DNA from 2 places in the Paenibacillus sp. LC231 genome. Region 2 is predicted to be linked to the other one. Evidence: riboswitches for the same ligand, from Rfam matches in the RefSeq annotation. Region 2 holds a riboswitch; the other holds the start of a gene.
What was found. A riboswitch is a leader RNA that binds a small molecule or an ion and turns the genes downstream of it on or off. The one in region 2 is predicted to bind S-adenosylmethionine.
Positions count from the first base shown of each region.

Region 1 (5,106 bases), 340 kb from region 2:
AACGATCAGGATAATGAACGGAACCGAACGCAGGATGTTCACAATGAACGACAGGATCGAGTAACCGAGGCGTACCACACCGGATGTGGATCTAGCGGCCATGTAGAGCAGCACGCCAATCGGCAGTCCGATAATGAAGCTGAACAATGCCGATGCCCCCAGCATCCGCAGGGTATCCAAGGTTGCCGTCCATATTTCTTTCCAGTCGATCTGGGTAAAATCGAGTCCGAACATTAATGAATCACCTCCACGTCTAATCCTTGTTCCAGCAGCTTCCGGATCGTATCTTCGATGGCACGCTCTTCCCCTTCGAAACGGACAATGAGCTGGCCATACGGCGTTTCTTTGATCGTGGAAATGGTGCCCTGCAGAATTGCAAAATTCACGCCCGTCTCATGGACGGTATGGGACAGAATCGATTCGTACGTTTTCGATCCAAGGAACGTAATCTGCACCGCCCTTGAAGGTCCGTTTGCCTGTCCCTGGATAGCCAGCCGGAGCGCTTCGCCGCTGTCCATCTCCTGACGGATAAATTCCTGGGTTACCTCATGCTTCGGCTTCAGGAACACTTCCGTTACCGGCCCTTGCTCCACGATGCCGCCCTGATGAATGACGGCGACCCGGTCGCATATGCTCTGAATCACATGCATTTCATGGGTAATCAGCACGATCGTCAGATGAAACTTTTTGTTAATGTCCAGCAGCAGGCGCAGGATCGAATCCGTAGTCTGCGGGTCAAGCGCAGAGGTCGCTTCGTCGCACAGCAGCACTTCCGGGTCGCTCGCGAGCGCTCTGGCGATGCCCACCCGCTGCTTCTGGCCCCCTGATAGCTGGGACGGGTATTTGTCCCGATGCGCCTCCAGGCCAACCAAAGCCAATAACTCGGATACTTTGCGTTCCAGTTCGGCCTTCGGCGTCTTGATCAGACGCAGCGGAAACGCAATGTTATCGTACACCGTCGCCGATGACAACAGGTTAAAGTGCTGAAAAATCATGCCGATTTTGCGGCGTTCCGCCTGAAGCTGTTTCTTGCCAAGCGACGTTAAGTTCTTACCGTTCACCCACACCTCGCCCGAGGTGGGACGCTCCAACAAATTGATACAACGGATCAATGTACTTTTACCTGCACCGGAGTGTCCGATCACTCCGAAAATTTCTCCTTTTTCAATCGACAAATCCAATTCGGACAACGCAGTTGTTAAAGTTCCGGCTTTTCCGTACTGCTTCGTCAATTGCTTGAGCTCAATCAATCCGATAATCCTCCTTTTTCCGTAGCTTCATATCTATTTACCCAAAAGAAAAGAGCCTCTTTTTGTAGAATCAAAAAGGGCCCTCTTTACGTAAAAGTCAACGCCTTTTCTCATCTGTCAAAGCCAAGGATATCCTGTAGCTTTGAAGGAATTAGCACCATGTCACTCCAAGCGTCATCGCGTTAAGCAATTACACGCTTAGAGTCGGTTGCCGGGCTTCATCGGGCCTGTCCCTCCGCCTCTCTCGATAAGAAAACATCTATATGAAATTTTTCCGATTAATTTGATCTGATTTGATAACATTTAATGAATGCAATAGTTAGTATAGATTCTTTTCAGGTTTTTGTCAAAAGGAATTTCATGGCGATTTTGTGCCTAAGTCCTGACTCCATTTTTCGCCCAAAGCTTGTTCGTATATTTATAAGAGGCCGCCAGACTCCGGCATACCATATCAACACCCTGTTTGAGATCGTCCAGGTGCTGGCCGATATCCTCCAGCTCGATCTTGTCCGACAGTCCTTGATGACGCTGCCACAAATCATCCTGCATCTCGGAATTCATGTAATGGATTTCGGCATTGCGCCGTTTCCGAAGGGTGTTCAGCGGTGTTTTGTAACGATCCTTGATCTCCTCCAGCTCTTTGGCCAGCTCTCCGTGGGCCTTCAGGAATTTAAACTGCCGCAGGACCGTAAAATAAGAGAAATGTGCCTTCACCTTGGAGGTATGAAGATCATACAAATCGTTCAACACCGTCCCCAGCTTGTCAAGGATCGAGAATACGCGGATGAAGCCGTTTTTGTAAAAATACACATACCGTTGATATTCCCCTTGCTCCTGAATCGACATGTCATCGATGTAACCCGATTGGATCGATTGACTGAAATGCCTGGCCGCATTCCAGCTCTGTTCCAGCTCATCCAGGGAAACGATCAACCCCCGGGTCCAAATCTCAAGCTTGCGAAAATCATGCGTCGGATCCTGATTTTTCTCCATTTCCTTCTGCAGCAGCCGGGTTGTTTGGACCATCGATTCGATGGCTTCCTCAAGCAGGCCGTTATTCTGCCGGGGCTGTTCCCCAAGTAACATACGAAGCATGGCAGTACCCCCTCGCGTCATCAGATTAACCTTGGTTCTTGGATCGCTATTTGCCAAAATAGGGATTCCACCGCGTATCAATCGTTTTCACGATATCCTCACGCAGGAATAACTCATCCGGGTATCCCGGTTTCATTCGTTCATCCGTAACCAGGGGATTGTTCTTATAGGATGCCCCCGAAATGACCAGACAACCCCCATCTCCTTGAGATCGGACAGGTCGAGCGGATGGCTTGGTTATCATCGGCTCCCCCCTTACTATACAACAAAGCCCTCGAGGCAAGCTCGGGGACTTTGCATAAACGATGTTGTCTGAATTCGATCTTTTTTCATGGTTTTTGCTTCTTTTTATACGATCTTCTCGCGAGGCTTGCTATGACCCGGCCGCATTTCGGCTTTAACCGGTCTGCTGAGCTGCCAAACCCTGACGCTTAAATAACACAGTACGCCGAATAAGGCGGAGATCAGCAAGGTATGTCCCAGTGCGGAGAATACGTAAACCTCCTCGTTATGCATCGTTGCCATAATGAGGGCGCCGCTGAACACCTGCAGCAGACAGAGCACGGTTGCCGAGATGCCCAGCATCTGGATCTCCCGGTTGTCGCGGTTGCGCCAATATGAAAAATGCCCCATCACCGCCACAACGATCAGCAGCAGAAGCGCCGCCACGCGGTGCATAAAGGCAATGCCTACCCCTCCGCTCAGTTCCGGTATCACTTCCCCGTTACACAGCGGCCAGCCGGAGCACCCTTCCCGGGAATCGGTATGGCTGACGAATGCACCGATATAAACCACGATGTAACTGTACAAGGCTGTGCCCCATACTAAATTGCGGAAGCCCTTGCTTACTCGAGGCAGACGCTCCAAGTCTAGGGGCTCCTTCGCCTGTTCTACCCGCCGCATACCCAGAGCCAGCATGACAGAGCTAGCAAAGGCAATCAGCGAGAAGCCAAAATGCAGCGCCATAATCGCAGCCGATTGAGGCTTAACCACCGCAAGCGCACCCATGATCGCCTGTACAATAACGAATACCGAGGTCCCGATAACATAAGCCATCAAATCCCGGCGATCCCGCTTGTACTTCCAGAACGCAATCAGCGAAGCGAGCGCCGCCAAACCCGCCATTCCGCTAACCGCCCGGTGGGAATATTCAATCATGGAGGATACCGTGTAAGCGGGAACAAATTTACCGTTGCACAGCGGCCACTCCTGACCGCAACCGAGTCCCGAGCCCGTCTTTGTCACAACCATGCCACCGAACGTCGCGCAGAACATAACTAAGCATGTTATGTAACTCAGCCATTTTAGTTGTTTATCATTCAATTATCTCACCTGCTGCTCCTAATCATTCACTATTTAAACCTTTACAGGATCGCATCGTACACAGTCCACATTTCATTATACCTGATTCTGCCGCTACGGTCACTTGAGCGATTGTGACAAAATGTTCAAATTTGAGAAAAACCTTCATGATCCAGGTACTTGACTTCATCGCCCTACTTCTATCCATATGTAAAACAACACCGCCGCCAGTTATCAATCAAGGCGGCGGTGCTATGGTCACTCTTACTTATGAATCGTACTGTATACGTCCACGGCACGCTGCAGGAAATCTTCAATTTCCTCGCGCGATTTGCGGAGTTTGTTAACATAGCGAACCAGCTCGCGTCCATCGGAGTATGCAACAAAGCTGGGGATACCCAAAATATTTTGCTGCTGACTCACGTCACCGACAGCATCGACGTCAACCTCTACCAGAGTCAATTGGTTTGAGAACTTCGTCTCAACCTCCGGCATGAATGGATCGATAAACTTGCAATCGCCGCACCAGTCTGCTTTAAATACGGCAACAGTCAGTCGCGGAGACTGGATTGCAACCTGAAATTCTGCTTCCGAAGTGATTTTTTCCATTGATTATCTCCCCTTTACGTCGAGTTCCTTCACCCTTAGTGAATCAAAATGTTGAGTGGAAGTCAAATTTTAGAGCATACTGACATTATGATGTTCACAGGCAGGGATTAACCATCAGAAAGTGCAGGTGACCCCCGAATGCACTCGAACGGAGTCAAAAATAAAAAAAGCCAGGGCAAAGATGATGTATGGTCATGGGCGGCAGCCATTCCGCAGGCCCTGACAGAATCATGGTCGGGGATGATCGCATCATGGCGATTCTCCTTAAAGCTCCGGACAAGCAGACACGAATTGCAATGGGACCCTGCAGCGGTAAGGGGAATTCGCGTAAAGCTCAAGGAAATCCTCTCCTCCCATCCCTATCTGCAGCAGAGCGTTTCCCGGTTTCCGTCGTTCCCTTCCATGCAAGGGTATAGCGATATTCGGATTCATGAACCAGGTGCAGATGTTCAGCTATCTCAAGAAGAGCAGCAGTTGATTCATCATATTCAGGAGGCCGCAGCCGCAGCCAACCGGAGCAACGTAACGCGTACGCAAGCCTATTTGGACTGTTATATATCGCATCCTGAGCTGCATTGGGCCTTCCTGGCCCATATGGTATCGCGTAATGCCGGGTGGAATATGAGCGATCTGAAAGGCGGATTGATGTCGGATCTCACGGATCCGACATTCAAGAGCAATCTGTACCGTTTCCTGGAGCGCTGCAATGCGCTGATCTTCCAGGACGCCTATCCCCAGCTGCTTCTCTATATACACAGTCGAAATAAAGGCAAGCCCCTATTTCATTTACTCCCCCACTTTCATGTTTCGTCGTTTATGACACCGTTCTGGGAACAATTCTGGCAGGATC
Region 1 covers NZ_JFOM01000044.1:42,234-47,339, reverse strand. The annotation lists gene AK95_RS23815 (methionine ABC transporter permease) at 1-234, opposite strand, end outside; gene AK95_RS23810 (methionine ABC transporter ATP-binding protein) at 234-1,250, opposite strand; SAM riboswitch class I at 1,358-1,504, opposite strand; gene AK95_RS23805 (Cthe_2314 family HEPN domain-containing protein) at 1,626-2,345, opposite strand; gene AK95_RS23800 (hypothetical protein) at 2,392-2,589, opposite strand; gene AK95_RS23795 (COX15/CtaA family protein) at 2,694-3,668, opposite strand; gene AK95_RS23790 (thioredoxin family protein) at 3,912-4,256, opposite strand; gene AK95_RS23785 (DUF2515 family protein) at 4,395-5,106, shown strand, end outside.
Region 1: another riboswitch for S-adenosylmethionine. It lies ahead of AK95_RS23810 (methionine ABC transporter ATP-binding protein); the one in region 2 lies ahead of metA (homoserine O-acetyltransferase MetA).

Region 2 (5,106 bases):
CCGAGGGAGCTTCGCTGACCGAGCTGGAAGAACGCACTTCGTTAACTCGTCGAGATTTGGTTGAGGAATTGGAAGGTCTTGAGAAGGAAGGTTATGATACGGAGCAGCTGCTGGAGGTTGAGCTGAATACGATGACGGCTACCGAGCAGGCGACGGTATGGAAGGCTTTTGAGGAGCTGGGCGATACATTTCTTAAACCCGTATTACAACGGGTATATGGAGAAGGACAAGCTCACAATGGAGAGGTAGAAGAGATTGGCGGAACGGAGGAGCTGTATGAGCGGCTGCGCCTGATCAGGATACGCTTCCGGCGGCAAGAACCTGGTAAAGCGAACGCAGGCTAATTCCAGGTAATGAAACAGGACGGATTCCCTTGCGGCAGGGAGATCCGTCCTGATGGTTTCGAGTATTCATATCCAGTCTTTCTTACGGAACAGATAAAACATGAGAGCACCGGCAGAAATCATGACGCCTATAACTACATAATAAGAATATTCCCAGTGAAGCTCAGGCATATTGTCAAAGTTCATGCCGTAAATGCCCGTAATCAGCGTCAGTGGAATGAAGATCGTTGTAATGGCGGTAAACACGCGCATGATTTCATTGGCCCGATTGGCGATACTGGATTGGTAAGCCTCTCGTAGGTTCCCCATGAGATCTCGATAAGTTTCGAAGGTTTCGGAAATTTTCACGGCATTTTCATAGATATCGCTGAAATATTTTTGCAGCTGGTCATCGATCAGCCGGAGATCTTTTTTGTTCAGCGTATTGATAACTTCCTTCTGCGGTCCAAGCACCTTTTTCAACCAAAGAATCTCGCTTCGCAGACCGATGATCTCGCTGAGGTGGGATTTTTTGGTATGCATCAGAATGTCTTCCTCCAGCTTTTCAATCCGCGCCTCGATGCGGTCCCCGACGGAGAAATAGTTGTCCGTCACAAGGTCGATCAAGAGATAGAGGAAGCGGTCAGGCGTGCTGACTTCATCCTCCCAGAGAAGAGGTTTAACGGTGCGAAGCTCGTGGATCTTTTGCTTGGTCACCGTAATAATAAAATGTCTGCCCAGGAAAACATTCAATGCCCGAAGGAAAATCTCTTCGTCGTCAAACCGGATGCTGTTCACGACGATAAAATAGTGGTTCTCGTATATTTCAATTTTGGGACGCTGCTCCTCTTCGCTGAGGCAATCCTCAACCGCAAGATCATGCAGGGAGAAGAGGGGCTGCAGTTCGGCTAAATCATCCACGTCCGCATCCAGCCAGTAGAAGCCGCTGGCCGGAGGTGTCAGCGTCATTTCGATGTCATCAATAGGGGTAAATACGCCCGAATCGACCAACCGGATTTTCATCTGATATCACTCCTTTGTCAAATACAAGCTGCTTGGTTAAGCAGTAAAGGCACAGGATATCAGCCCACCGGTATACGGGCATAATCAAGGAAGGTTAGAATACGATAAAAAGCGCATGAAAAATAACGCCGCCCTCTGCCGGTAAGCTGATCTTGATCCTATGCGGTTGTGCGTCTTGTGCATCCAGTTTCTGGCTCGGGTCACCGTCCATCTTCCATGTCACCTCTTTCATACTCGGTTTTAAACAGCACTTGTCTAGTATAACGCCGGGTGTAGGACCTTTCAAGTTGAAATCCGGTGCAGCCAAGGGCCATTTGTACAGGGTATGGAAACCTTCGGTGAAGTGTGACGGACTTTATGAAAAGGTTCTTGACGAAAAATTGGGAATGATTTAAAGTAAGTATCAATTACGAACAATTTAAGACAACTGAATAAAGCGAAATCTTATCAAGAGCAGGTGGAGGGACTAGCCCTATGAAACCCGGCAACCGGCGGCAACATCGCACGGTGCTAATTCTTGCAGGAGATACGACGCTTCTTTGAAGCCGTTGTATAGTCTGACAGATGAGAGAGGCGCATTGTGATACGTATATGATGACCTTTCTCTACTTTGAGAAAGGTCTTCTTGCGTTTATACAGTCTAACGCTCTTTCTCACAGCTTTTTTATGGATGTATCATTTCATATTTCGAAGGAGTGAGCCACGATGCCGATTAAAATTCCGGATGCCTTGCCGGCAAAGGAAGTTCTGGCTGGAGAAAACATTTTTGTCATGGATGAGAGTCACGCATTTCATCAGGATATCCGCCCATTGCGGATCGCTATTTTGAACCTGATGCCAACCAAGGAAACGACGGAGACCCAGCTGCTGCGATTGATCGGTAACTCCCCGCTCCAGGTGGATGTTGTCCTTCTTCACCCGAGTTCGCACGTTTCGAAGAATACGTCGGCTGAGCATCTGAAATCATTTTACAAAACCTTTGAAGAAGTGAAGAACCGTCGTTTTGACGGCATGATCATTACAGGCGCTCCGGTCGAGCAGTTGGAGTTTGAAGAAGTGAATTACTGGGATGAGCTTACTGAAATTTTTGAATGGACCAAGACGCATGTAACCTCCACGCTCCATATCTGCTGGGCATCGCAAGCCGGACTTTATTATCATTACGGCGTGCCGAAATACAGCCTTGAGGAAAAATGCTTCGGCGTATTTCCACATACGATCAATGAAACATGTACCAAGCTGCTCCGCGGATTTGACGAAATGTTCTTTGTTCCGCATTCCCGCCATACGGAAGTTCGGCGCGAAGACATTACAGGCATTGACGATTTGGTCATCCTGTCCGAATCCGAGGAAGCAGGCATTTATTTGGTATCAAGCCGGGATGGAAAGCAGATTTTTGCCACAGGGCATTCCGAGTATGATGCGGACTCTCTGAAGTGGGAGTATGACCGGGACGTTGCCAAGGGCATGGATATCGAACTGCCGCGCAACTATTATCCGAATAATGATCCAACAAGGACGCCTCCATCCATATGGCGGGCGCATGCAAACTTATTATTTACTAATTGGCTCAATTACTATGTATATCAGGAAACGCCATACGATATTGGTCCGCAAATATAGCCGTATACGGGAGGAGAGTTTGTGATGGAGAAGAAACCTTTTAATATAGAGAGCCGGCTGGCACAGATCGGCTCGGTGCAAGAACCGGTAACCGGAGCCGTGAATTTTCCGATTTATCAGGCTACGGCATACCGCCATCCCAAATTAGGCCAGAGCACGGGGTTTGACTACGCCCGTACGAAAAATCCGACCCGGTCGGTACTGGAGGACGCCTGCGCCGAGCTGGAATCCGGAGATGCCGGCTTTGCTTGCAGCTCGGGCATGGCAGCCCTTCAGACGATTTTTGCTTTGTTCGGTCAAGGGGATCATCTGATTGTATCGCTGGATCTGTATGGTGGGACGTATAGGCTGCTGGAGCGGATTATGTCCAAGTTCGGCGTTACGGCTACGTACGTGGACACGAATGACCGGGATGCGCTGGAAGGGGCAAGAAGGCCCAACACGAAGGCTGTATTTATCGAAACGCCCACCAATCCGCTGATGATGATTACGGATATCGAAGCCGTCTGTACGTGGGCAAGGCATCATCAACTGATCAGCATCGTGGATAATACGCTGCTTACTCCGTATTTCCAAAGACCCATCGAGCTTGGGGCGGATATCGTTATACATAGCGCCACCAAGTATTTGGGAGGACATAACGATGTGCTGGCGGGGATCATCGTAACGAAGGGCAAGGAACTATCGGAGGAGATCGCTTTCCTTCATAACTCCATCGGCGCGGTGTTAAGCCCGACGGATTCCTATCAGCTGATGAGAGGAATGAAGACGCTTGCGCTGCGCATGGATCGGCACGAGACGAATGCAACCGCAGTGGCAACGTTTTTGACAACTCACCCGGCGATCGGCGAGGTGTATTATCCTGCCCTGCCGGACCATCCGGGACATGACATCCAGAATCGTCAATCCAGCGGCAACACGGGCATCTTCTCCTTCAAGGTGAAGGACGCCCGTTATGTGGAGCCCGTGCTGCGGCACATTAAGCTGATTGCGTTCGCTGAAAGCCTGGGGGGCGTTGAGTCCCTGATGACATACCCTGCCGTTCAGACCCATGCGGACATCCCGCTTGAGATTCGGGAAGCAATCGGCGTGGATGACCGTTTGCTCCGGTTCTCGGTCGGCATCGAGCATGCGGATGACTTGATCGCGGATTTGGATGCTGCACTGAGCGCGGCCATGGCTGAAGTGGAAGGGAGCACGGGAGAATGAGCATCGATAAAGGTCCATCCGGATTGGAAACGCAAACCAAGCAGTTAGCTGCTAAACGGGGACACGAGGAAGAACTGCGTTTCGAGACAAAACTATTGCATTTCGGCGGGGAAATCGACCGGGCAACCGGCGCCTCGAGCGTTCCGATCTATCAAGCCTCGACGTTTCACCATGAAGATATCTTTAACCCGCCGCAACACGATTACAGCCGTTCCGGCAATCCGACTCGGCAGGCGCTGGAGGATTATATCGCCCTTTTGGAGGGAGGCGTACGCGGTTTCGCTTATGCTTCCGGTATGGCAGCGATCTCCAGCTCGTTCATGCTGCTCAGTGCGGGGGATCATATGATCGTGACGGAGGATGTGTACGGCGGAACCTACCGCTTGCTGACCAGCATTTTAAGCCGTATGGGCATCGAGAGCACCTTCGTGGACATGACCGATCTGGATCAGGTGAAGGCGGCCCTCAAACCGAATACGAAAGCCGTCTATATGGAAACTCCTTCAAACCCGACCCTGAAAATTACCGACATTGGTGCGGTGACGGATTGGGCGAAGGAGCATGGCCTCCTTACCCTGCTGGATAATACGTTCATGACGCCGTTTTACCAGCGTCCGATTGAGTTCGGCGTGGATATCGTGATCCATAGCGCGACCAAATTCCTTGGCGGGCACAGCGATGTGCTGGCAGGTCTCGCGGTAGCCAGAACCGAGGAGCTGGGAGACCAACTGAAGCAGCTGCAAAATGGTTTGGGCACGGTCCTTGGGGTCCAGGATTCCTGGCTCCTTATGCGCGGAATGAAAACACTCAGCACACGTATGGCCCACTCCGAGCAAAGCGCGGCCAAGCTGGCGGCATGGCTGCAAGGGAGAAGCGACATTGAGCAAGTGTACTACCCTGGCCTCTTGAATCATCCGGGACGTGAAGT
Region 2 covers NZ_JFOM01000044.1:384,291-389,396, forward strand. The annotation lists gene AK95_RS25435 (HRDC domain-containing protein) at 1-344, shown strand, start outside; gene corA (magnesium/cobalt transporter CorA) at 411-1,346, opposite strand; SAM riboswitch class I at 1,788-1,917, shown strand; gene metA (homoserine O-acetyltransferase MetA) at 2,052-2,969, shown strand; gene AK95_RS25450 (PLP-dependent transferase) at 2,994-4,178, shown strand; gene AK95_RS25455 (aminotransferase class I/II-fold pyridoxal phosphate-dependent enzyme) at 4,175-5,106, shown strand, end outside.